Linked DNA regions of Hydrogenophilus thermoluteolus. The protein of the gene in region 2 interacts with the protein of the main gene of each other region in a pairwise test. Links are inferred from orthologs where the notes say so. Each region holds a gene or a part of one and is shown on either strand. Other genes may lie near its edges. The genes, in order: HPTL_RS05260 and grxD.

Evidence for each region.
Region 1: the proteins of grxD (region 2) and HPTL_RS05260 interact in binary tests that used the Escherichia coli proteins (3 or more experiments, as listed by UniProt). The link is inferred for Hydrogenophilus thermoluteolus from one-to-one orthologs.

The regions. Positions count from the first base shown.
Region 1 is NZ_AP018558.1:1,077,988-1,088,083, forward strand. Bases 2,308-5,018 are described here. They hold HPTL_RS05260 (BolA family protein), read right to left. Parts: upstream 3,946-5,018; coding sequence 3,670-3,945; downstream 2,308-3,669. Other genes in these bases: HPTL_RS05250 (NAD(P)H-dependent oxidoreductase), read right to left, coding at 2,308-2,768; HPTL_RS05255 (peptidylprolyl isomerase), read right to left, coding at 2,801-3,595; HPTL_RS05265 (septation protein A), read right to left, coding at 3,947-4,594; tsaB (tRNA (adenosine(37)-N6)-threonylcarbamoyltransferase complex dimerization subunit type 1 TsaB), read left to right, coding at 4,637-5,018. In the rest of the region: HPTL_RS05240 (electron transfer flavoprotein subunit alpha/FixB family protein), read left to right, coding at 1-177; HPTL_RS05245 (acyl-CoA dehydrogenase), read left to right, coding at 196-2,007; more of HPTL_RS05250, read right to left, coding at 2,103-2,307; more of tsaB, read left to right, coding at 5,019-5,383; rimI (ribosomal protein S18-alanine N-acetyltransferase), read left to right, coding at 5,380-5,850; HPTL_RS05280 (uracil-DNA glycosylase), read left to right, coding at 5,847-6,680; HPTL_RS05285 (L-threonylcarbamoyladenylate synthase), read left to right, coding at 6,690-7,337; HPTL_RS05290 (site-2 protease family protein), read left to right, coding at 7,337-8,002; HPTL_RS05295 (tryptophan--tRNA ligase), read left to right, coding at 8,008-9,210; HPTL_RS05300 (segregation and condensation protein A), read left to right, coding at 9,224-10,096; SMC-Scp complex subunit ScpB, read left to right, coding at 10,096-10,096. UniProt on the Escherichia coli protein: Transcriptional regulator that plays an important role in general stress response. Has many effects on cell morphology, cell growth and cell division. Acts by regulating the transcription of many genes, including dacA (PBP-5), dacC (PBP-6), ampC and mreB.
Region 2 is NZ_AP018558.1:593,947-604,289, reverse strand. Bases 7,090-10,047 are described here. They hold grxD (Grx4 family monothiol glutaredoxin), read right to left. Parts: upstream 8,755-10,047; coding sequence 8,425-8,754; downstream 7,090-8,424. Other genes in these bases: prfA (peptide chain release factor 1), read right to left, coding at 9,675-10,047; prmC (peptide chain release factor N(5)-glutamine methyltransferase), read right to left, coding at 8,819-9,682; HPTL_RS02915 (fructosamine kinase family protein), read left to right, coding at 7,501-8,382; argH (argininosuccinate lyase), read left to right, coding at 7,090-7,462. Outside these bases: ilvN (acetolactate synthase small subunit), read left to right, coding at 1-372; ilvC (ketol-acid reductoisomerase), read left to right, coding at 409-1,425; HPTL_RS02940 (cation:proton antiporter), read left to right, coding at 1,531-3,408; tRNA lysidine(34) synthetase TilS, read right to left, coding at 3,332-4,462; HPTL_RS02930 (acetyl-CoA carboxylase carboxyltransferase subunit alpha), read right to left, coding at 4,476-5,438; HPTL_RS02925 (MaoC family dehydratase), read right to left, coding at 5,455-5,898; more of argH, read left to right, coding at 6,065-7,089; more of prfA, read right to left, coding at 10,048-10,343. UniProt on the Escherichia coli protein: Monothiol glutaredoxin involved in the biogenesis of iron-sulfur clusters.

The DNA.
Region 1 (10,096 bases), 490 kb from region 2 along the record:
GAACTCTACATCGCGATCGGCGTTTCGGGTGCGATCCAGCACCTGGCCGGTATGAAGGATTCGAAAGTGATCGTCGCGATCAACAAAGACCCCGATGCCCCCATTTTCCAGGTTGCCGATTACGGCTTGGTCGCCGATCTTTTCCAAGCGGTCCCGGAATTGACCCAAAAACTGTAATCCCAAGGAGTGTGCGAAATGAGTGAATACCGTGCGCCGTTGCGCGATATGCGCTTTGTGATGGAAGAGTTGTGCGGTCTGGAACAGATCAGCCAGTTGCCGGGTTGTGAAGATGCCACCCCAGACGTAGTGCAAGCGATACTCGAAGAGGGTGGGAAATTCGCAACCGAGGTGCTCTCACCGCTCAATCGCGTGGGCGACCAAGAAGGGTGCCGCTGGGAAGATGGGCGTGTGATCACCCCGAGCGGGTGGAAAACGGCCTACCAGCAGTTCCGCGAAGCGGGCTGGACCGCGGTGGCCTGCGATCCCGAATATGGTGGCCAAGGATTGCCGAAGTTGGTCTCCACTGCGGTGATGGAGCTGTGGAAATCGGCGAACATGGCCTTTTCCCTCTGCCCGATGCTCACCCAAGGTGCGATCGAAGCGCTGATGCTTTGCGGCACCGACCGGCAAAAACAGCTCTACCTGCCCAAAATGGTGAGCGGGGAGTGGACCGGCACGATGAACCTCACCGAACCGCAGGCAGGTTCTGACCTCTCCGCGGTACGGACCCGTGCCGAACCCATCGGCGATGGACGCTTTAAACTCTTCGGGCAGAAGATCTTTATCACCTACGGCGAACATGAGATGAGCGACAACATCGTCCATCTCGTTCTTGCCCGGCTTCCGGACGCGCCGGAAGGGGTAAAAGGGATCTCGCTCTTCGTCGTGCCCAAATACCTCGTCAATGAGGATGGTTCGCTCGGGGCGCGCAACGATGTGCGCTGCGTCTCGATCGAACACAAACTCGGGATTCATGCCAGCCCCACCTGCGTGCTCGCATTTGGTGACCAAGGTGGTGCGATCGGCGAACTCGTCGGTGAGCCGAACAAAGGGCTTCAGTACATGTTCATCATGATGAACGAAGCCCGTTTTGCCGTGGGGATGGAAGGGCTGGCGCTTGCCGAACGCGCTTATCAGCAAGCCCTTGCCTACGCGCAAGAACGCATTCAAGGGTTCGAGGTGGGGCAAAAGAGCGATGAGCGCGTGCCGATCATCAAACACCCCGATGTCCGCCGGATGCTTTTGCGCATCAAGGCCCATACCGAAGCGATGCGGGCGATGAACTACCATGTCGCCGCAGCGTTCGACCTTGCCCGTCACCACCCCGACGAAAAAGTCCGGCAGCGCAGTCAGGCGTATGTCGAACTGATGATTCCCGTGGTGAAAGGGTGGTGCACGGAACGGGCGGTGGAGATGACCTCGCTCAACATCCAGGTGCATGGCGGTATGGGGTTCGTCGAAGAGACCGGCGCGGCGCAACATTTCCGTGACGCCCGCATCACCCCGATCTATGAAGGGACGACCGCGATTCAAGCGAACGACCTCATCGGTCGTAAAATCGCGCGCAACGGCGGGATGGTCGCGCAGGGATTGGCGCAAGAGATGGAAAAAACGGTCGTCGAACTGCGTGCCACCGGTGATGCGGCGTTGGGGCGGATTGCGACGCGTCTCGAAGCGGGGATCGCTGCGCTGCGTAAAGGGGTCGAGTTCATCGTCGCGAACTACCAGAGCAATCCGAAATCGGCGCACGCCAGCTCGGTACCACTCCTTGAGCTCTTCGGCATCGTCTGCGGTGGTTGGCACATGGCGCGTGCGGCGCTCGTTGCCCATCAGCGTCTCTCCCAAGGAGATACCGCCGATCCGCGCTTCTACCAAGGCAAACGCGACACCGCCCGGTTCTATGCCGACCATATCCTGCCGCACGCAACGGCGCTTGCGGAAACGGTGGTCGATGGGGCCGAGGTGACCGTTGCGTTCACCGACGAAGCGTTCGCGCTGGGCATGTGAGCCATCGTGCTGCTGGGCGTTCCCAGCAGCAGGAACCAAAAAGCCCACCCGGAACGGGTGGGCTTTTTGCGTACGGGATCGTGCCGTGCGCTGATTCACAAAACCGTAACGGTTTTATCCTTCGGCCAACGGGTTTTTTCAGGTGGTTCGACGACGCGGTAACCGAATGCGACAAAGACCGCAAGTCCCCATGTTGTCCAGTCGATCGGATGAAAGCGGCTCAAAATCGCTTCGGCTTGTTCGCGATCGAACCCTTCGATCGGGCAGGAGTCGATCCCCAGAAGCGCCGCAGCGGTCATCATGCTCGCCAATGCCAGGTAGCATTGGCGCGCCGACCACTCGAAAAGCCCTGTGGGTGTTTCGAGCAGTTTGAACTCACGCTCCTGGAAATTGCGCACACGGGTTTGCCTTTGGTCAATGGTTGCGTCATCGAGACGCTTCACCTCGCGCATGTGTGCAGCAAGGTAAGGCGAATCCCAACGCACGTCCTTGCGCGCCAGGATCGCCACGACGTGGCTGGCCGTGGGAAATTGTCCCTGTGCGCCCCATGCCACAGGAAGTAACGCTTCCCGAACCGCACGATTTTGGAGCACCAAAAAGTGCCACGGTTCGAAGCCGAAAGAGCTTGGCGAAAGGCGAGCAGCCGTTAGGATTGCCTCCCAATCGTGCTCCGGGATGGTACGGGACGCATCGAACTGCTTGCATGCGTGACGAAAACGCCAAACCTGCTCGATCGCGTCGGCTTCCAACCAGCGAGCCATCGTACTACCTCCTCAAGAGCCGCGGTCGATCGTTATTGAACCTTCGCTTTCGCGACCAACTCCTCGATGTGGCGCTCCATCTTCTGCTGTTGCAGTTGTTGCGTGAGTTGCTCGCGAATCGACTCGAGCGCTGGTGGCGTTTGCGGGCGTACGTCGTCTAAGCGAATCACGTGCCAACCGAACTCACTTTTCACGGGCTGTTCGGTCATTTCCCCCTTCTTCAACTGGGTCATCGCGTCACTGAACGGTTTGACGAACATCTCGGGGGTCGCCCAGCCCAGATCGCCCCCTTTTTCACGGCTACCCGGGTCTTTCGACTGTTTGGCCAGTTCTTCCCACTTCACCTTGCCCGATTTCAGATCGGCAATCGCCTGCTTCGCGGCAGATTCGCTCTCGAAGAGGATATGGCGTACGTGGTACTCGTTGCCCGCAAACGCTTTTTTGATCTTTTCATACGCAGCCTGGAGCTCCGCGTCAGTAACCGGATGGTCTTTCATGTATTGAGTGAGATAGTGGCGCAGCAGCACGCCTTGCTTGGCCAGTGCCATTTCCGCTTGGACTTTCGCATCTTTGTCGAGCCCTGCTTTTTTTGCCGCCTGCTCGATCGCGACACGGCGGACCAGCTCCTCCCGAATCGCTTCGCGAAGCTCCGGCGTGTCTTTTTGCCCTTGCTCGATCTGTTTGTCGAGAATCGCTTGAAGGTGGGATTCTGGGATCGCCTGTCCATTGACCTTGGCAACGTCTCCAGCCCAGAGGGGGAGTGCGAAGGCACCCGCAAAGACGGATGCAGCGGTCAAACGGATCATGCGCTGGCTAATGGTTTTCATCGCTTTCCTTTCGAAGTCAATTGAACGTACCAAAATATGTCTTACAAACTCTGTGTTACACCCCAATAAAAGTGTCACGGTTCATCCGGCGTTTTCGCGGTGATTGCCAACGCGTGGATCGAGGCCATCACCGAACCCAACGCGTCATAGACCATGCGATGCCGCTCGATGCTGCGTTTGCCCGCAAACTGGTCGGAGACGATCGTCACTGCATAATGGGTGCCGCCGTGCTGCGCGGCGGGGTTGTGCCCGGCGTGAAGATGGCTTTGGTCTTCGACCTGCAACCGACAAGGCGCAAGTGCGGCGGTAAGCCGTTCTCGGATCGCTTGTGTCTTTTCTGTCGGATTCATACTAACTTTCTTCACCCTGTCTCGAACCGGTGGCGTTCGGCGCATTCGCCGAAGGATCGGGCAGCGCGTGGCGGTGTAGCCAAAGTGCCTGTCCCACGACGAAAAGCAGCGTCAATCCCAACGTCCCGAAGAGCTTGAACTGGACCCATACCGCTTCGCTGAAGTGGCTGGCCACCCACCAGTTGAGCGCGCCCAAAAAAAGAAAGAAACCAGACCACGCATCCGAGAGGCTACGCCACTTTCGCGGCGGCAATTGGACATGGTGGCGCAGCGTAAGTTCCATCAGGTTGCGGCCGCTCAAACGCGCAATCCATAACGCGAGCGCCATGAACCAATAGACCGCAGTGGGTTTCCACTGAATGAAACGGGGATCGTGAAAGAAAATCGTTGCTCCACCCAAGAGCGTCACGAGGAAAAAGGTGACCCAGAGCGTTTTGTCGACGGGTTTGCGTCGTACTTTGAGCCAGACGATCTGCAACGCAGTCGCGCCGATGGTGACTGCGGTGGCCGCAAGGATGGGCACCCGATCGGGTGCAATCCCGTCACCGAACCAAGGCGCCAGCGCGTCGCGCCAGTCGGGCAGGACATTCAGCACCTGGTAGGTGAGAAAGAACGCGATCAGCGGAAAGAGGTCGAAAAGAAACTTCATGGTGACACGATTGTACCTGCTTTTCTCGGTACAATCGCAGGCATGAAAATCTTGGCTTTCGATACCGCTTCTGACCATGCGTGCGTCGCCGTCCAGTGGGATGAGGCGGTGCATACCCGTAAGCTTCAGGGCTATGCACGCCACGCCGAGCACTTGCTCGCGGCCATTGCCCAGACTTTTGCGGAAAAGGGGCTTGGCAACTGGCAGCAGGAGATCGATGCGATCGCGTTCGGTGCGGGACCCGGGGCATTCACCGGGGTTCGCTTGGCGTGCGCGGTGGCGCAGGGGATGGGGATGGCGTTGGGCAAACCTCTGTTGGCGCTCGACGCGCTGGCACTGGTCGGGCGCTCGGCATACCCGGAGGGCCCGAGTGGCCGCGTCTGGGTTGCTGCCGACGCCCGCATGGGTGAGTGGTACCACCGTTGGTTCGAAGTGACCGCGGGCGGGGAATGGCAACCACGTTCGGAACCAGCACTCGTCTCACCGCATACCGCCCGCTGGGATGAGATCGCGATTGATCCCGATGGTACCGAATTTCGTTTCGCGGGGTTTCGCCTCGCAGAGGGTTGGCCGGAATCGTGGCCAGCGCCATTCGAAACGCGCTGGATCGACGCGATCGCGCCCGAAGCGCTCCTTGCCGCGGCGCGCGCAGCCGCCGCGCAGGAGCAATTCGTCGCCGCCGATGCAGCGCAACCGGTTTATGTCCGGGAGCGCGTCGCGCTGACCCTGGAAGAACAGCAAGCGTTACGGGCAAAGAAACGCGAAGCGGCAACACAGAGTAGGGCATGAACGCGGTCACGATCGATCCGCTTACCCGTGCTGATCTCGATTGGCTCCTTCCTCTTGAGGCAGCATGCCAGCCCATGCCTTGGCAAGCGGACCATTTTGTGGCCTGTTGGCAACCCAATGCGTGCCAGCGAGGTTGGGCGCTTCGCTGCAATCACAGTCCTGTCGGTTATCTCGTGGGCCTGTGGGTCACTGACGAAGCCCATTTACTCAATCTGGTCGTAGCGCAACCCTATCGCCGACAGGGGTTTGGCGCGCGCCTACTGGCCCATTTCTTCGCCCATAACCAGGAAACGGCCACCTTTTGGCTCGAAGTCCGAGCCGACAATCGACCGGCAATCGGTCTCTACGAACGGCATGGTTTCCAGCGGGTAGCGCTCCGCAAAGCCTACTATCGCCTACCCGATGGCCAGCGCATCGATGCCTGGGTGATGCGCAAGGATCGCACCGCAGACGGGAGCGCGCGATGACCGATCCGTTGCGCCGTTTCGCATGGCTCGACGCGATGGAACTCACGCCGCTTTGGCGGTTGCGGTCCCGTTGGCTTATCTCCGATCGTTCTGCGCAGACGCAGACCGATACCCAAACCAACCCCCAGGACGTCACGATCGATACCGACCGTTCGGCGCCGCGCTACCCGTGCCAGCAGACACAACGGCAGGCGTCCCGCCAACCAACCCCACCCCAAGCGCCGCCAGAGCCCCCTTCGTCGCGATTCCCTGAGCGGGCCGAGCAGATCGCCACGATGGATTGGGAGGCGCTCGAAGCGGCGATTCGCCGCTGTCAAGCCTGTCCGTTGTCGCGTGAGCGAACCCAAGCGGTGCCGGGTGTAGGGGATCACCGTGCCCGCTGGCTCTTTGTCGGCGAAGGGCCGGGACGCGAAGAGGATCGCCAGGGAGAGCCGTTCGTCGGACCGGCAGGGAAGTTGCTCGATGAGATGCTCTTTGCCCTTGGGCTCAGACGCGGTGCGGATGTCTATATCGCCAACGCGGTGAAATGCCGCCCCCCTTTGAACCGAACGCCGCACCCGGAAGAGATCGCCGCCTGCAACCCGTTCCTCGCGCGTCAAATCGCACTCCTTGCGCCCCGCATCATCGTCGCGTTGGGCAAGCCAGCTGCTTTTGCGCTCCTCGACGAAGAGGTGAAAATCGCCCAAGCGCGTGGTCGTCGCTTCGATTACCACGGGATTCCCGTTGTCGTCACCTACCATCCCGCCTATTTGTTGCGCAACCCGGCAGACAAACGAAAGGCGTGGGAAGACTTGCTCTTTGCGCGCCGAATTTTGATGCAGCAGGTATAATCGTTTTCTATGACCGCAAAGCGAATACCGCTCCATCCCCGCAATCCGCAACCCCGTGGGATTGCGCAACTCGCCCAAATGTTGGCGAACGGGGGGATCGTCGCGATTCCTACCGACGCCAGCTATTCCCTGGTCTGGCCGGTGGGGGACGCCAACGCGCTCGTGCAAGTCCGCCGTTTGCGGGGGGTTGACGACAATCACCTCTTCACCCTCTTTTGTCCCGACCTCTCTATTTTGGGGCAATACGCCCGGGTCGACAATCAACAATATCGTTTGCTCAAACTCGGTACGCCAGGGCCATTTACTTTCATCTTGGAGGGATCGCACGAACTTCCTCGTCGTGTGCTCCATCCGAAACGGCGAACCATCGGCCTGCGCGTGCCCGACCACCCGGTCGTGCAGGCATTGTTGGCAGCGCACGGTGCGCCGCTACTAGCAACGACCGTTCAACCCGCCGGTGCCGAAGAACCACTTTCCGACCCCGATGCGATCCTCGACCAGTTGGGGCACGTACTCGCGGCGGTCGTCGACACCGAAGAGATACCCCAGGGTGCGACCACGATCATCGACCTGACGGAACGCCCGCCTGTGATCCGTCGCCTGGGCTTGGGGGATCCGGCTCGCCTCGGGCTCGAAGTGGTTGAAAGCGAAACGTGATGGCAGAACTCATCGCGACGCTCGCGATTTGGGCGATTCCGGTCTTACTTGCCATCACCTTGCACGAAGCGGCGCATGGTTACGTGGCGCGCGCTTTCGGCGATCGCACCGCGGAGCGGCTCGGGCGTATCACGCTCAACCCCATCAAACACATCGATCCGGTCGGAACGGTCGCGGTTCCTGTCGGTATCCTCACGTTATCGACCCTGTTCGGTGGCCCCGCGATGCTCTTTGGCTGGGCGAAACCGGTTCCGGTCGATCCGCGCTTCCTGCGCCGCCCCAAGCAGGACATGTTTTGGGTCGCGGGGGCTGGTCCGATGATCAACCTCGCCCAAGCGCTCGTGTGGGCGCTCCTTTTCAAAGTGGCCTTCCTGTTCGGGCCGGGGGGCAGTTGGCTGGCGCTGGCTCGAATGAGCGACGCGGGCATTCACATCAACCTGATTTTGGCGCTCGTCAATCTCTTGCCCATTCCGCCACTCGACGGGGGACGCATGTTGGTTGCGGCATTGCCGTACCGTTTGGCAAGTTGGGTTGCGCGTTTGGAACCCTACGGCATGGTGATCGTATTGCTGCTCTTGTTCTCTGGCGGCCTGTCGATGATCCTCTGGCCGCTCTATGCGCTCTTTCGACAGTTTTTTCTCTCATTGGTCGGCATAGGAGTCTGATGTTCATGTACGCGGAACGCGTCGTCTCTGGCATGCGCCCCACCGGGCGACTGCATCTTGGACATTACCACGGCGTTTTGAAAAACTGGGTGAAACTTCAAGACGAGTACCCCTGTTTCTTCTTCGTTGCCGATTGGCATGCGCTGACCACGCAATACGATGAACCGCAATCGATCGCGCAACACACATGGGATCTTATCATCGACTGGCTTGCTGCTGGGATCAACCCGAACCAAGCCACGATCTTCATCCAATCGCGCGTGCTCGAACATGCCGAGCTCCATCTGCTCCTTTCGATGAGTACGCCGCTCGGGTGGCTGGAACGGGTTCCTACCTACAAAGATCAAATCGAAAAACTGTCGCACAAAGACCTGACCACTTACGGATTTCTGGGCTATCCGGTGCTGCAGGCAGCAGACATTCTGATCTATCGAGCCAACTTGGTTCCTGTTGGTGAAGACCAGGTGCCGCACATCGAACTCACACGGGAAATCGCTCGCCGCTTCAACCATTTCTACGGCCGAGAACCGGAATTCGAAGCCAAAGCGCTCGAAGCGGTGAAAAAACTGGGTGGGAAGCGGGCAAAACTCTACCTGGAGTTGCGAACGCGTTACCAGCAAAACGGTGACGACGAGGCGCTCGCGCAAGCCAAAGCGATGTTGGAAGAGGCGCAAAGCCTCACGTTAGGGGATCGGGAGCGGCTGTACGGTTATCTGGAAGGGCGGCACCGGTTGATCCTCGTCGAACCGGAAGCGCTTTTGACCGAAGCGGCGAAAATGCCTGGCCTCGACGGACAGAAGATGTCGAAAAGTTACGGCAACACGATCGCTCTCCGCGAAGAGCCCGAAATCGTCACCAAAAAAGTGCGCACGATGCGGACCGATCCTGCCCGTGTGCGTCGGACCGACCCCGGTGAGCCAGAGCGCTGCCCGGTGTGGCAATTCCATAAAATCTACACCGACGCCACCTGTCACCAATGGGTCCAAGAAGGGTGCCGAACCGCGAAAATCGGCTGTCTTGAATGCAAACAACCGGTTCTCGACGCAATTCTCAAGGAACAGGCGCAGTTTCGCGAACGGGCGCAACCTTATCTGGACGACCCGTCGCTCGTGCGGGCGATCGTCGCTGACGGCTGCGAAAAAGCGCGTAAAGTCGCCCAAGAGACGATGCGCGACGTCCGGGAAGCGATGGGAATCGACTACACCTGATGTGAGATCCACCGTGTCTACCTCTGCGGCGAACGCAACGCGCGACGAAGCGCAGCATCCGGTTGCGCGCCTCTATGGCGCGCCGCTTGCGGAGCTCCCTGAAGATCTCTATATTCCGCCGCAGGCTTTGCGTCTATTGCTGGAAGCATTCGAGGGCCCTTTCGACCTCTTGTGGTTCCTGATCCGCAAGAACCGGATCGACTTGCGGGACATTCCCGTGGCGAAGCTCACTGAGCAGTATTTGGAATACGTCGCGGCGATGAAGGCGCTCGACCTCGATCTTGCCGCAGAGTACCTTGCGATGGCGGCGACCCTCATCGCGCTCAAAGCGCGGCTCCTGCTACCACGCGCTGCGGAGGCAACTTCGGACGAAGATGCGTCGGAAGACGATCCGCGGGCCCGGCTCGTGGCGCAACTCCTGCGGTATGAGCAGTACCGCCAGGCGGCAGAGATCCTGGATCGATTGCCTCGCGCCGGTCGCGATTTCACCTGGGCGCACCCTGTCGAAGTGGCAGAACCGATCGAACCCTCTCCGATACCGGCACCCTCGCTCCAAGCGCTTGCGCGCGCATGGTGGGGGCTCCTGGCGCGACAGGAGCAGCGGCGTCCCCACGAAGTGGTCGAAGAGCCGCTCACCGTCGCCGTGGTGACTCAGGCGCTTTTGGAGACGCTTCGGCTGGCGCGCCGGCCGCTGACGTTGTCGGAACTGCTACCCCCGTCCGCTGACCGACGGTACCTGGTCAAGGCGTTTTTCGCGTTGTTGGAACTGACACGTCTCGGTGCGGTGGACCTGACCCAAGAGGAACCCCTTGCGCCCATCGTCGTCGTGCTCAGTGAAGCCGCAGACGAAGCGCTTGTCCCTGTGGTTTGGGAAAAGGGGAAGGGA
Region 2 (10,343 bases):
GAGAGCCTGTCGCGGATGACGATCGTCACCACCGGTTCGGACGACGTGATCGAACAGATCACCAAGCAGCTCAACAAACTGATCGATACGGTCAAAGTGGTCGACCTCTCCGAATCCGCGCACATCGAGCGCGAACTGATGATGGTGAAGGTCCGTGCCGTGGGATCAGACCGCGAAGAGCTCAAACGCCTGGCCGACATCTTCCGCGCCCGGATCATCGACGTCACCGACACCACCTACGTGATCGAACTCACCGGCAACCAGCAGAAGCTCAACGCGTTTCTGGCGGCGATCTCGCCCAGTCTCATCTTGGAGACGGTGCGTAGCGGCGTCTGCGGCATTGCCCGTGGCGAGCGTATGTTGAAAGCCTGACCGTTTTTTCGCTGTTCCTAATCAAAAGGGGTAACCATGAAAGTCTATTACGAAAAAGACGCCGATCTCTCGCTCATCAAAGGCAAGACCGTTGCGATCATCGGCTACGGCAGCCAGGGCCACGCCCATGCGCTGAACCTCCATGAGTCGGGGGTGAAAGTGATCGTCGGGTTGCGCCGCGGCGGCGCCTCGTGGGGCAAAGCAGAAGCGGCGGGGCTCACGGTGATGGAGGTCGCCGACGCGGTCAAACAGGCCGACCTGGTGATGATTCTGCTTCCCGACGAAGCGCAACCCGCGGTGTACCGCCGTGACATCGAAGCGAACCTGAAGCAGGGCGCGGCGGTCGCGTTTGCGCACGGCTTCAACATCCACTACAACCAGATCGTACCGCGCGCCGATCTCGACGTGATCATGATCGCGCCGAAAGGTCCGGGGCACACCGTTCGTGCCGAATACCTCCGTGGCGGTGGCGTGCCGTGCCTCATCGCGGTGCATCAGGACCAAAGCGGCAAAGCGCGCGATCTTGCCCTCTCCTATGCCGCGGCGATCGGCGGGGCGCGCGCCGGAGTGATCGAAACCACGTTCCGTGAAGAGACCGAAACCGACCTCTTCGGCGAGCAAGCGGTGCTCTGCGGTGGGCTCGTCGAGCTCGTCAAAGCAGGGTTCGAAACCCTGGTCGAAGCGGGGTACGCCCCCGAAATGGCCTATTTCGAGTGTCTGCACGAACTGAAACTCATCGTCGATCTGATGTACGAAGGCGGGATCGCAAACCTCAACTATTCGATCTCGAACAACGCCGAGTTCGGCGAGTACGTCACCGGCCCCGAAGTGATCAACGCGCAGTCGCGCGAAGCGATGCGCAACGCGTTGAAACGGATCCAGACCGGCGATTATGCGAAGATGTTCATCCAGGAGGGGCAGCTCAACTATCCGGCGATGACCGCTCGGCGGCGGCTCAACGCCGAACACCCCATCGAACAGGTGGGGGCGAAGCTGCGCGCGATGATGCCGTGGTTGGTGCAGCACCGCTTGGTCGACCAGAGCAAGAACTGATCGACCCATCTCGATTCGATTCACACCGAAACCCTCACCCTCCGGGTGGGGGTTTTTGCGTGCACGATGTGTACAATTGTCTGACTAAAACTTCATCCTATTCTTATGAACGAAACCGTCTTCCTCACCCTTTCGGGCATCGTCGCCAGCGGCATCTTTGCGCAGTGGCTGGCGTGGCGGACCAACATCCCCGCGATCCTGTTTCTCTTGTTGCTCGGTATCGTTGCCGGCCCAATCACCGGCATTCTCGATCCTGACGCACTTTTCGGTGACCTGCTCTTTCCGATGGTGTCGTTGGCGGTCGCGGTGATCCTCTTCGAAGGGAGTCTCACGCTGCGCTTTGCCGAAGTCCGCGGGTTGAGCCACGTGATCTGGCGGCTCGTTTCGGTGGGGATGCTCGTCACCTGGGCGGTTGCGAGCGGCGCGGCGTATCTGTTCGTCGACCTGAGCCCCGGCTTGGCAGCACTCTTCGGCGCATTGGTCGTCGTGACCGGGCCGACGGTGATCGTACCGCTTCTGAGGTCGGTGCGCCCGAAACGCGCCATCGCCACGATCCTGCGCTGGGAAGGGATCGTGATCGACCCCATCGGGGCGCTGCTCGCGGTGCTCGTCTTCGAATTTCTGGTGATGAGCGCACGCGCGCAAGGCGCACCGTGGACCGACATCTTCTGGCTCTTTGCCAAAGTAGTGGCAGCGGGCGCGCTCCTCGGGTTCATCGGCGGTCAATTCCTCGGGCAATTGCTGCGCCGCCATCTGCTGCCTGAATACCTCATCAACGCTGTGGTTTTGGCGCTGGTCGTAACGGTTTTCACGATCTCCAATGTGCTGGCGCACGAATCGGGGTTGTTGGCGGTCACCGTGATGGGGATCCGTCTGGCGAACATGCGCGGCGTGCCGCTCGACAACGTGCTCGACTTCAAAGAGACACTCACGATCCTCTTCATCTCGGTGCTCTTCATCGTACTGGCGGCGCGGATCGACTTCGCGACGATGGGCGCCGTCGGTTTTGGCGCGCTCCTTGTGCTCGCGGCGATCCAGTTCGTTGCGCAGCCCTTGAAAGTTTGGGTGAGTGCCATCGGCAGCCCCTTGCGCTGGCAAGAAAAACTGTTGATCGCCTGGATCGGGCCGCGCGGGATCGTCGCCGCGGCGATTTCGGGACTTTTCGCGTTTCGCCTACAAGCCGAAGGGATCGCTGGTGCGGAAACGATCGTGCCGCTCACCTTCATCGTAATCGTCGGGACGGTATTGATCGCAAGCCTCACCGCTGCGCCGCTCGCGCGTCGTCTGGGCGTAGCCGAACCCGAACCGAAAGGGGTGTTGATTGTCGGTGCGCATGCGTTTGCGCGTGCGCTGGCTCAGGTGCTGGTGAAACTTGGGTACCGCGTGATCCTGGCCGATACCGATTACCTGGCGATCCGCCAGGCCCGAATGTCTGGGCTGGAAACCTTTTTCGGCAACCCCGTTTCCGAAGCGGCAGACCGCAAACTCGACCTCAGCGACATCAATTTCCTGTTGGCGCTCTCCCCTTCGCCGGAGCTCAACGCATTGGCAGTCCTGCGCTATGAGCGTGAGTTCGGCACCGGTAACGTCTTCGTTTTGCAAACCGAAGGGGAACGCAGCGGTTCTGCGAAAGCGCGTCTCACCGAAGAGGTGTTGGGCCGTCGGCTCTTTGGCGAAACGGTGACGCTGGAGCAGCTACTTTCATGGGTAGAAGGTGGTGGCAAGATCTCGACGACCAAATTGACCGAGACCTTCGACTGGGCAGCGTACCAAAAACGCCTGGGAACGCGCGGCGTCGTGCTCCTGACGGTGACACCGTCGGGACTCCTCAAGGTGGTGGACGATCATTTCGCACTCAAACCGGGCGCTGGCTGGACGGTGGTTGCTCTGCTTGCGCCTGAGGCGGTCACGGCGTTGGACGAGGTGGCGTCAACCACACCCCCTGCCGATCCGCACACAGCAGCGCCTGCGCCGTCAGCCTGAACGTCCAGCAAGCGTGCTTTCGCGCACTGCGGTGCGCAGCGAGCTGCCGCAGCGCTTCGTCAAGGCGCGCCTCAGGCGGTGGCTGCCAACCGTTTGCCTGTAGCGCCCAGCGCAGCAGATTGCGCTGGCGATGCGCCGGAAGGGCACTAAAGGAATCGAGTCGCCACCGCCCCGCACCGTCCACAATCGCCGCGGCGTCGATTTCGGCCAGGTCCATGAGGCACGCGTGCGCCTCTTGCATCACGCGCGCGGTACGCTCGCTAACGGCGTCGAGCCCTGGCCAGGTACGGCGCAATGCGGGCAACAACGCATGCCGCAGCGCGTTACGACGCATCCCGCCGTGGGCCTTCGTGTCGAACGTCTGGTTGGTGGGATCTTCGTGCCAGGTGATTCTCTGTTCGCGCAGATAGGCAACGAGTGCGCTTTTAGGAGTGGTCAGCAACGGGCGCCACAGATTGAGACGAACCGTGCGACCGTCATACGCCGCAAGGCACGGGTCGCACGCCACACGGGACTCAGGTTCTGAACACACCAGCGGAAACGGCCCCCATGGGCGCATTGCGCCCAACCCCAGAACGCCGCTGCCACGCAGCAGACGGAACCAGAAGGTTTCCACTTGATCGTCGCGGTGGTGCGCAGTGACGACGGTGATGCGCAACGGCGTCAGCCGGTTTTCGGAGCGCGCCAGCTCGGCTGCCCAATCGTGCGCGAGTGTTGCGAGCGCCCGATAGCGCGCACGCCGCGCCGCTGCCTCCAACCCCAAACGGGAGCACAGGTACGCATCGACCGTGACGCGCGCGGCAAAGAAAGGGACCCCCCATGCGGCGCACTGCTCGGCGCAATGGGCCAACCACGCGTCCGCTTGCGCTTGCAGCCCGTGATGGACGTGCGCAGCGGCAAGCGGCACCGCCCGGCGCTGAAACGGCGGTTTACCGGCGCGTCGCGCTGCTAGGAGACCATGCAGCAACGCGGTACTGTCTGCACCCCCGGAAAACGCGACCAAGAACGCGTCGCTTTCTTGCTGCGCGGTATCGAGCGCCGCCCACGGCGGCAACCGGGAGGTGCGCCTACGCGGCGACCTGGAAGCGCCCATACGCGGCTAGCCGTTCTTGACGGCGCGCCAACAAGGCTTCGCGCGAAAGGGCCTGGAGTTCGGACAACGTCTGCGCCAGGTGCGCGCCCAGCGTCGCGTACATCTCTTCGGGGTAGCGGTGCGCGCCGCCAACTGGTTCGGGCACCACCGCGTCGATCAACCCCAACTCTTTGAGCCGTGGCGCGGTGATGCCCAGGATCTCCGCTGCGTCGGACGCCTTTTCGGCGCTCTTCCAAAGGATCGAGGCACACCCTTCGGGGGAGATCACCGAATAGATGCTGTGCGCCAGCATCGCGACGTGATCCCCCACCGCGATCGCGAGCGCCCCGCCCGAGCCCCCTTCACCGATCACCGTGACGATCGTCGGGGTTGCGAGCTGCGCCATCTCGTAGATCGCGCGCCCGATCGCTTCCGATTGGTTGCGCTCTTCCGCGTCGATTCCCGGAAAGGCGCCCGGCGTATCGACGAAGGTGAAAAGCGGCAAGCGAAACTTCTCCGCCAATTTCATCAGGCGAACCGCCTTGCGGTACCCTTCCGGGCGCGGCATCCCGAAATTGCGCCGAATCTTCTCTTTCGTGTCCCGCCCTTTCTGATGACCGATCACGACACACGGCTGCCCTCGAAAGCGCGCCAGCCCCCCCACGATCGCCGGATCGTCGGCGACGTGGCGATCCCCTTTGAGCTCGACGAAATCGGTAAAGAGCGCCGCAACGTAATCGAGCGTATAGGGCCTAAGGGGATGGCGTGCCACTTGGGTCGTTTGCCACGCGTCGAGCTTGCGGTAGAGATCTTCGAGGAGTTTGCGCGCCTTCTTTTCCAGCTTCTCGATCTCTTCGCTGAGGTCGACCGCACTCCCCTCCTGGGTACGGCGCAATTCCCCGATGCGCTCTTCCAGTTCGACCACCGGGCGTTCGAATTCGAGAAAGACCCGCTTCATCTCGCTCATGAGTGACTCACCCCTGCCGCGGCGGGATATAGATCGTCGCCTCTCCTTCGACCACAACCGTCTCACCAACCAGACAGAGCGTTTCGAGGACGACGCGGCGCTTTTCAGGCACCACCTCTTTCACGGTGACCCGGGCGACGACGGTATCGCCCACATGGACCGGCGCGCGGAAACGCAGCGATTGACTGAGGTAGATCGCCCCGGGCCCTGGAAGCTTGGTGCCCAATACCGCAGAAATGAAGGCCGCCGAGAGCATCCCGTGCGCGATCCGCTCTTTGAATTGGGTTTGCGCCGCGAACTCCGCGTCGAGATGCACCGGGTTGGTATCCCCAGAGACCCCTGCGAAAGCCAAGATATCGGCTTCCGAAACGGTACGGCCGATTTCGGCAACCATTCCGGGTTGCAAATCGGCGATGTCGTACCCCAAAGTGGCTGCGAAATTGCGCGCCATCGCGTTCTCCCTATGCGCAGTTTTGATTCGAACTATTCTAGCATGCCGCGTTGCGGTAAAAGCGGCTCGGTGCCAGGGGTAGCGTTAGAATGGACGTTGCAACCAGCGTGAAGGGGTTCCGCTACGGTAGACTTATGGCTGAGCAGAGAAGCGCAAGGAAACCGTGATGACAAACGACGCAACGCACAAGACCTGGTCGGGCCGGTTCGACGAACCGGTTTCGGAACGGGTCAAACGGTACACGGCAAGCATCCCGTTTGACTGGCGCTTGTGGCGCCACGACATCCAAGGGTCGCTCGCGCACGCGAGGATGCTCGCCAAGCAAGGGATCATCAGCACCGAGGATCTTGCCGCGATCGAACGCGGTATGGCGCAAATCGCGCAAGAGATCGAAAGCGGTGCGTTCGAATGGTCGCTCGACGACGAAGACATCCACCTCAACATCGAACGGCGCTTGACCGCGTTGGTGGGGGATGCGGGTAAACGGCTTCATACTGGCCGCAGCCGCAACGACCAGGTGGCGACCGACATCCGTCTCTGGTTGCGCGACGCGATCGACGAGATCCGCAGCCGCATTCGCACGCTGCAAACGGCACTCTTGGGCCTTGCCGAACAGCATGCGGCAACGCCGATGCCCGGATTCACCCATCTGCAGGTGGCACAACCGGTCACCTTCGGCCACCACCTCATGGCCTACGTGGAGATGCTGGAGCGCGACTGGGAGCGGCTCACCGATTGCCGCCGCCGCACCAACCGCTTGCCGCTGGGCGCTGCCGCACTTGCCGGCACCACCTACCCGATCGATCGGTGGGCCGTTGCCGAAACGCTTGGGTTCGAAGAGTTGTGTCGCAATTCGCTCGATGCGGTGAGCGACCGCGACTTCGCGATCGAATTCTTGAGTGCGGCCAGTCTGGTGATGATGCACCTCTCGCGCTTTTCCGAAGAATTGATCCTGTGGATGACGCCCCGCTTCGGTTTCATCGACTTGGCGGACCGCTTCTGCACCGGCAGCTCGATCATGCCGCAGAAGAAGAACCCAGACGTTCCCGAACTGGTGCGGGGCAAAACCGGACGCGTCTATGGCCACCTCGTCGCGATGCTCACGCTGATGAAGGGGCAGCCGCTCGCGTACAACAAAGACAACCAAGAGGACAAGGAGCCGCTCTTCGACGCCGTGGATACGCTGAACGATACGCTCGCGATCTACGCCGAGATGGTCGCGGGTATCCGGGTGAAGCCCGAAGCGATGCGCGCCGCGCTCCAAGAAGGGTTCGCCACCGCAACCGATCTTGCGGACTACCTGGTGAAAAAAGGGGTGCCGTTTCGCGATGCCCACGAAATCGTCGCGCGCGCCGTGCGCGCCGCGGAACGGCAGGGGATCGACCTTGCCGAGCTCCCGCTCACCACACTGCAGCAGTTTTGTCCCCAGATCGAAGAGGACGTGTACGAGGTGCTCACCATCGAAGGGTCGCTTGCAGCACGCGCCCATATCGGTGGCACCGCACCCGAGGCGGTGCAAGCGGCGATCGCGCACGCGCGGGCACGAATCGCGCAACGCGGGTAGCCCGCGATTGGGCTCGGGAGAAGAAACGGCAAGCCGTCATGATCGACTGGTCCACATACCTTCCGGCCCTGTTCGGCCACGCCACCCAAGTCGCCGAAGCCACTGCGCTTGGCGGGCAGTTCGACCGCCATTGGCGCCTGACCCTTCAGGACGGAACGCGGTGGTTCGCCAAAACGGCCCCTGCGGCGGCGGCCGACCGCTTTGCCGCCGAAGCCGATGGTCTCTCGGCACTCGCGCAAACCGGTGCGGTGCGGGTGCCGGAGGTGATTGCGCACGGAGTCGATGCCGACAGCGATACGGCGTACTTGATCCTGACGTGGCTCGACCTTCGGCCGCTTTCCGCAGCGCGCGCCGAAGCGGCGGCACGGGCGTTGGTGGCGTTGCACGAAGCAGCCCCTTTTCCCGACCGCTTCGGCTGGCATCGGGACAATTATTTAGGGGCAACGCCGCAGCAAAACGGTTGGGAACCCAATTGGGCCCACTTTTTCGTAACGCGGCGCATCAAACCGCAGCTTTCCTGGGCCAAACGCAACGGCTTTTCCCGGGACGCAGCGGCGCGCCTCGAAGAAGCGCTGGAGGGGCTGCCGGCACTCTTTCTCGAATATGCCCCTCGAGCGGCGCTCCTGCACGGCGACCTGTGGTACGGCAACATCGCCGAGAGCGCCACAGGTGAGGTGGTGCTGATCGACCCGGCGGTCCATCAAGGCGACCACGAAAGCGAATTGGCGATGATGGAGCTCTTCGGCGGGTTCCCGCCCGCGTTTTACGCCGCTTATCGAAAACTTTCGGGGCTTCACCGCGACTACGAACGGCGAAAACCGCTTTACACGCTCTACCACATCCTCAACCACTTCAACCTCTTTGGCAGCGGGTACGCTCGTGAGGCGGAGCGGTTGATCGCGCGGCTCACCGGTGGCTGATGAACGGCGCGTCGACACCCTCCGGGAGCGGCGCGTTGCGGCTCAGGTGGCGACCACACCCGCCTCTTGCAACAGTTTTTGCAATTCGCCGCTTTGGTAGAGCTCGCGCGTGATGTCACAGCCGCCGATGAATTCGCCATTGATATAGAGCTGCGGAATCGTCGGCCAATTGGAGTACTCTTTGATCCCTTGCCGGATCGCCTCATCCTCGAGGACATTCACGGCAAAATAGTCCTTGACGCCACAGAGGTCGAGGATATGGACGACCGTCGCGGAAAAACCGCACATCGGAAATTGCGGCGTTCCTTTCATGTAGAGCACCACCGGGTGCGAAGCGATCTGTTGGCGGATGGTCTCTTGTACGTCGCTCATCGTGTTCTCCATTGGGGTTTGCATCGAAAAACAGACGGTTCCTGTTCTGAACCAACGACCTATTTTACTCGTTCGGACACCGTTTACGTCCGCCGCTGACCCGCTCGTGGCCTGCCAGGTCGCGCCACGTCTGGACGTGCAACAATCCGGCATCGAGAAGTCGGCCACGAACCGCGTATCCTTGGGTATAGCCGTGTTCGCACAACAACCACCCGCCGGGCGCCAGATAACGCGGCGCTTCTGCAACGATCCGGGCGATCGCCGCAAGGCCTTCGTGCTGCTCCACCAACGCCTGCCGCGGCTCGAAACGCAGATCGCCTTCGTTGAGGTGGGGGTCATCCTCGGCCAGGTAGGGGGGATTGGCGACGATGAGGTCGAAATGCTCATCCCCCAGCCGAGAAAACCAGTCGCTTTCGACGAACGAGACGCTCGCACCCAACCGCTGCGCATTGTGCAACGCGATGAGAAGCGCCGCACGCGAGCGATCGACCGCAACCACCTCCACGTGGGGCAGCTCCAACGCCAGGGTGATCGCAATACAACCGCTGCCGGTGCCCAGGTCAAGGATGCGCAACGCGGCACCGGCACGTTGATCGGCGACCGCAAGCGCAACATCGACCAGGGTTTCGGTGTCCGGACGCGGAATCAACACTGCGGGCGAAACGTGAAAGGTGCGGCCGTAGAATTCTCGCTCGCCCGTCAAATAGGCCACCGGCTCTCCAGCGGCACGGCGGGTCACCAGATCGCGAAAGCGGCGCCATGCCTCTTCCGGAAGCGTCCGTTCCGGATAGGCCAATAGCGTCGCGGTACGCACCCGCGCCGCATGCGCAAGGAGTATGCGTGCGTCCAGCGGATCGATCCGTTGCCGCGCCCACGCCAACGCCTCGCCCAACGTGGGCAACGCAATATCGTGCGCCGCGTCAGCCATTTTCGTTCGCTTCCCAGGCCGCGAGCGCTTCGGCACGCGCCTCACGGCGCAGCGGCTCGATCACCAGATCGAGCGCACCGTCGAGAATCTGCGGCAATTGGTAGAGGGTCAAATCGATCCGGTGGTCGGTCACCCGTCCCTGCGGAAAGTTGTAGGTGCGGATCCGGTCGGAGCGATCGCCACTGCCGACGAGCTGCCGCCGCACCGCTGCGGTGGCCGCTTGTTGTTCGGCACGACGCCGCTCAGCCAACCGCGCCGCGAGTACCGCGAGCGCCTTCGCCTTGTTGCGGTGTTGCGAGCGATCGTCTTGGCATTCGACCACGATCCCGGTAGGCAGGTGGGTGATACGCACCGCCGACTCGGTCCGGTTCACGTGCTGTCCGCCCGCGCCAGAAGCGCGAAAGACGTCGATGCGCAGCTCTTTCGGGTCGATTTCGGCAACCGCTTCGGGATCCTCCTCCGGCAACACCGCGACCGTGCACGCTGAGGTATGAATCCGCCCCTGGCTTTCGGTCACCGGCACGCGCTGCACGCGATGCCCGCCCGATTCGAACTTCAACCGCCCATAGACCCCTTCGCCGCGAACGTGGGCGATGAGCTCCTTGTATCCCCCCAGATCCGATTCGCTCGCCGAGACGATCTCGACCTGCCAGCCTTGCGC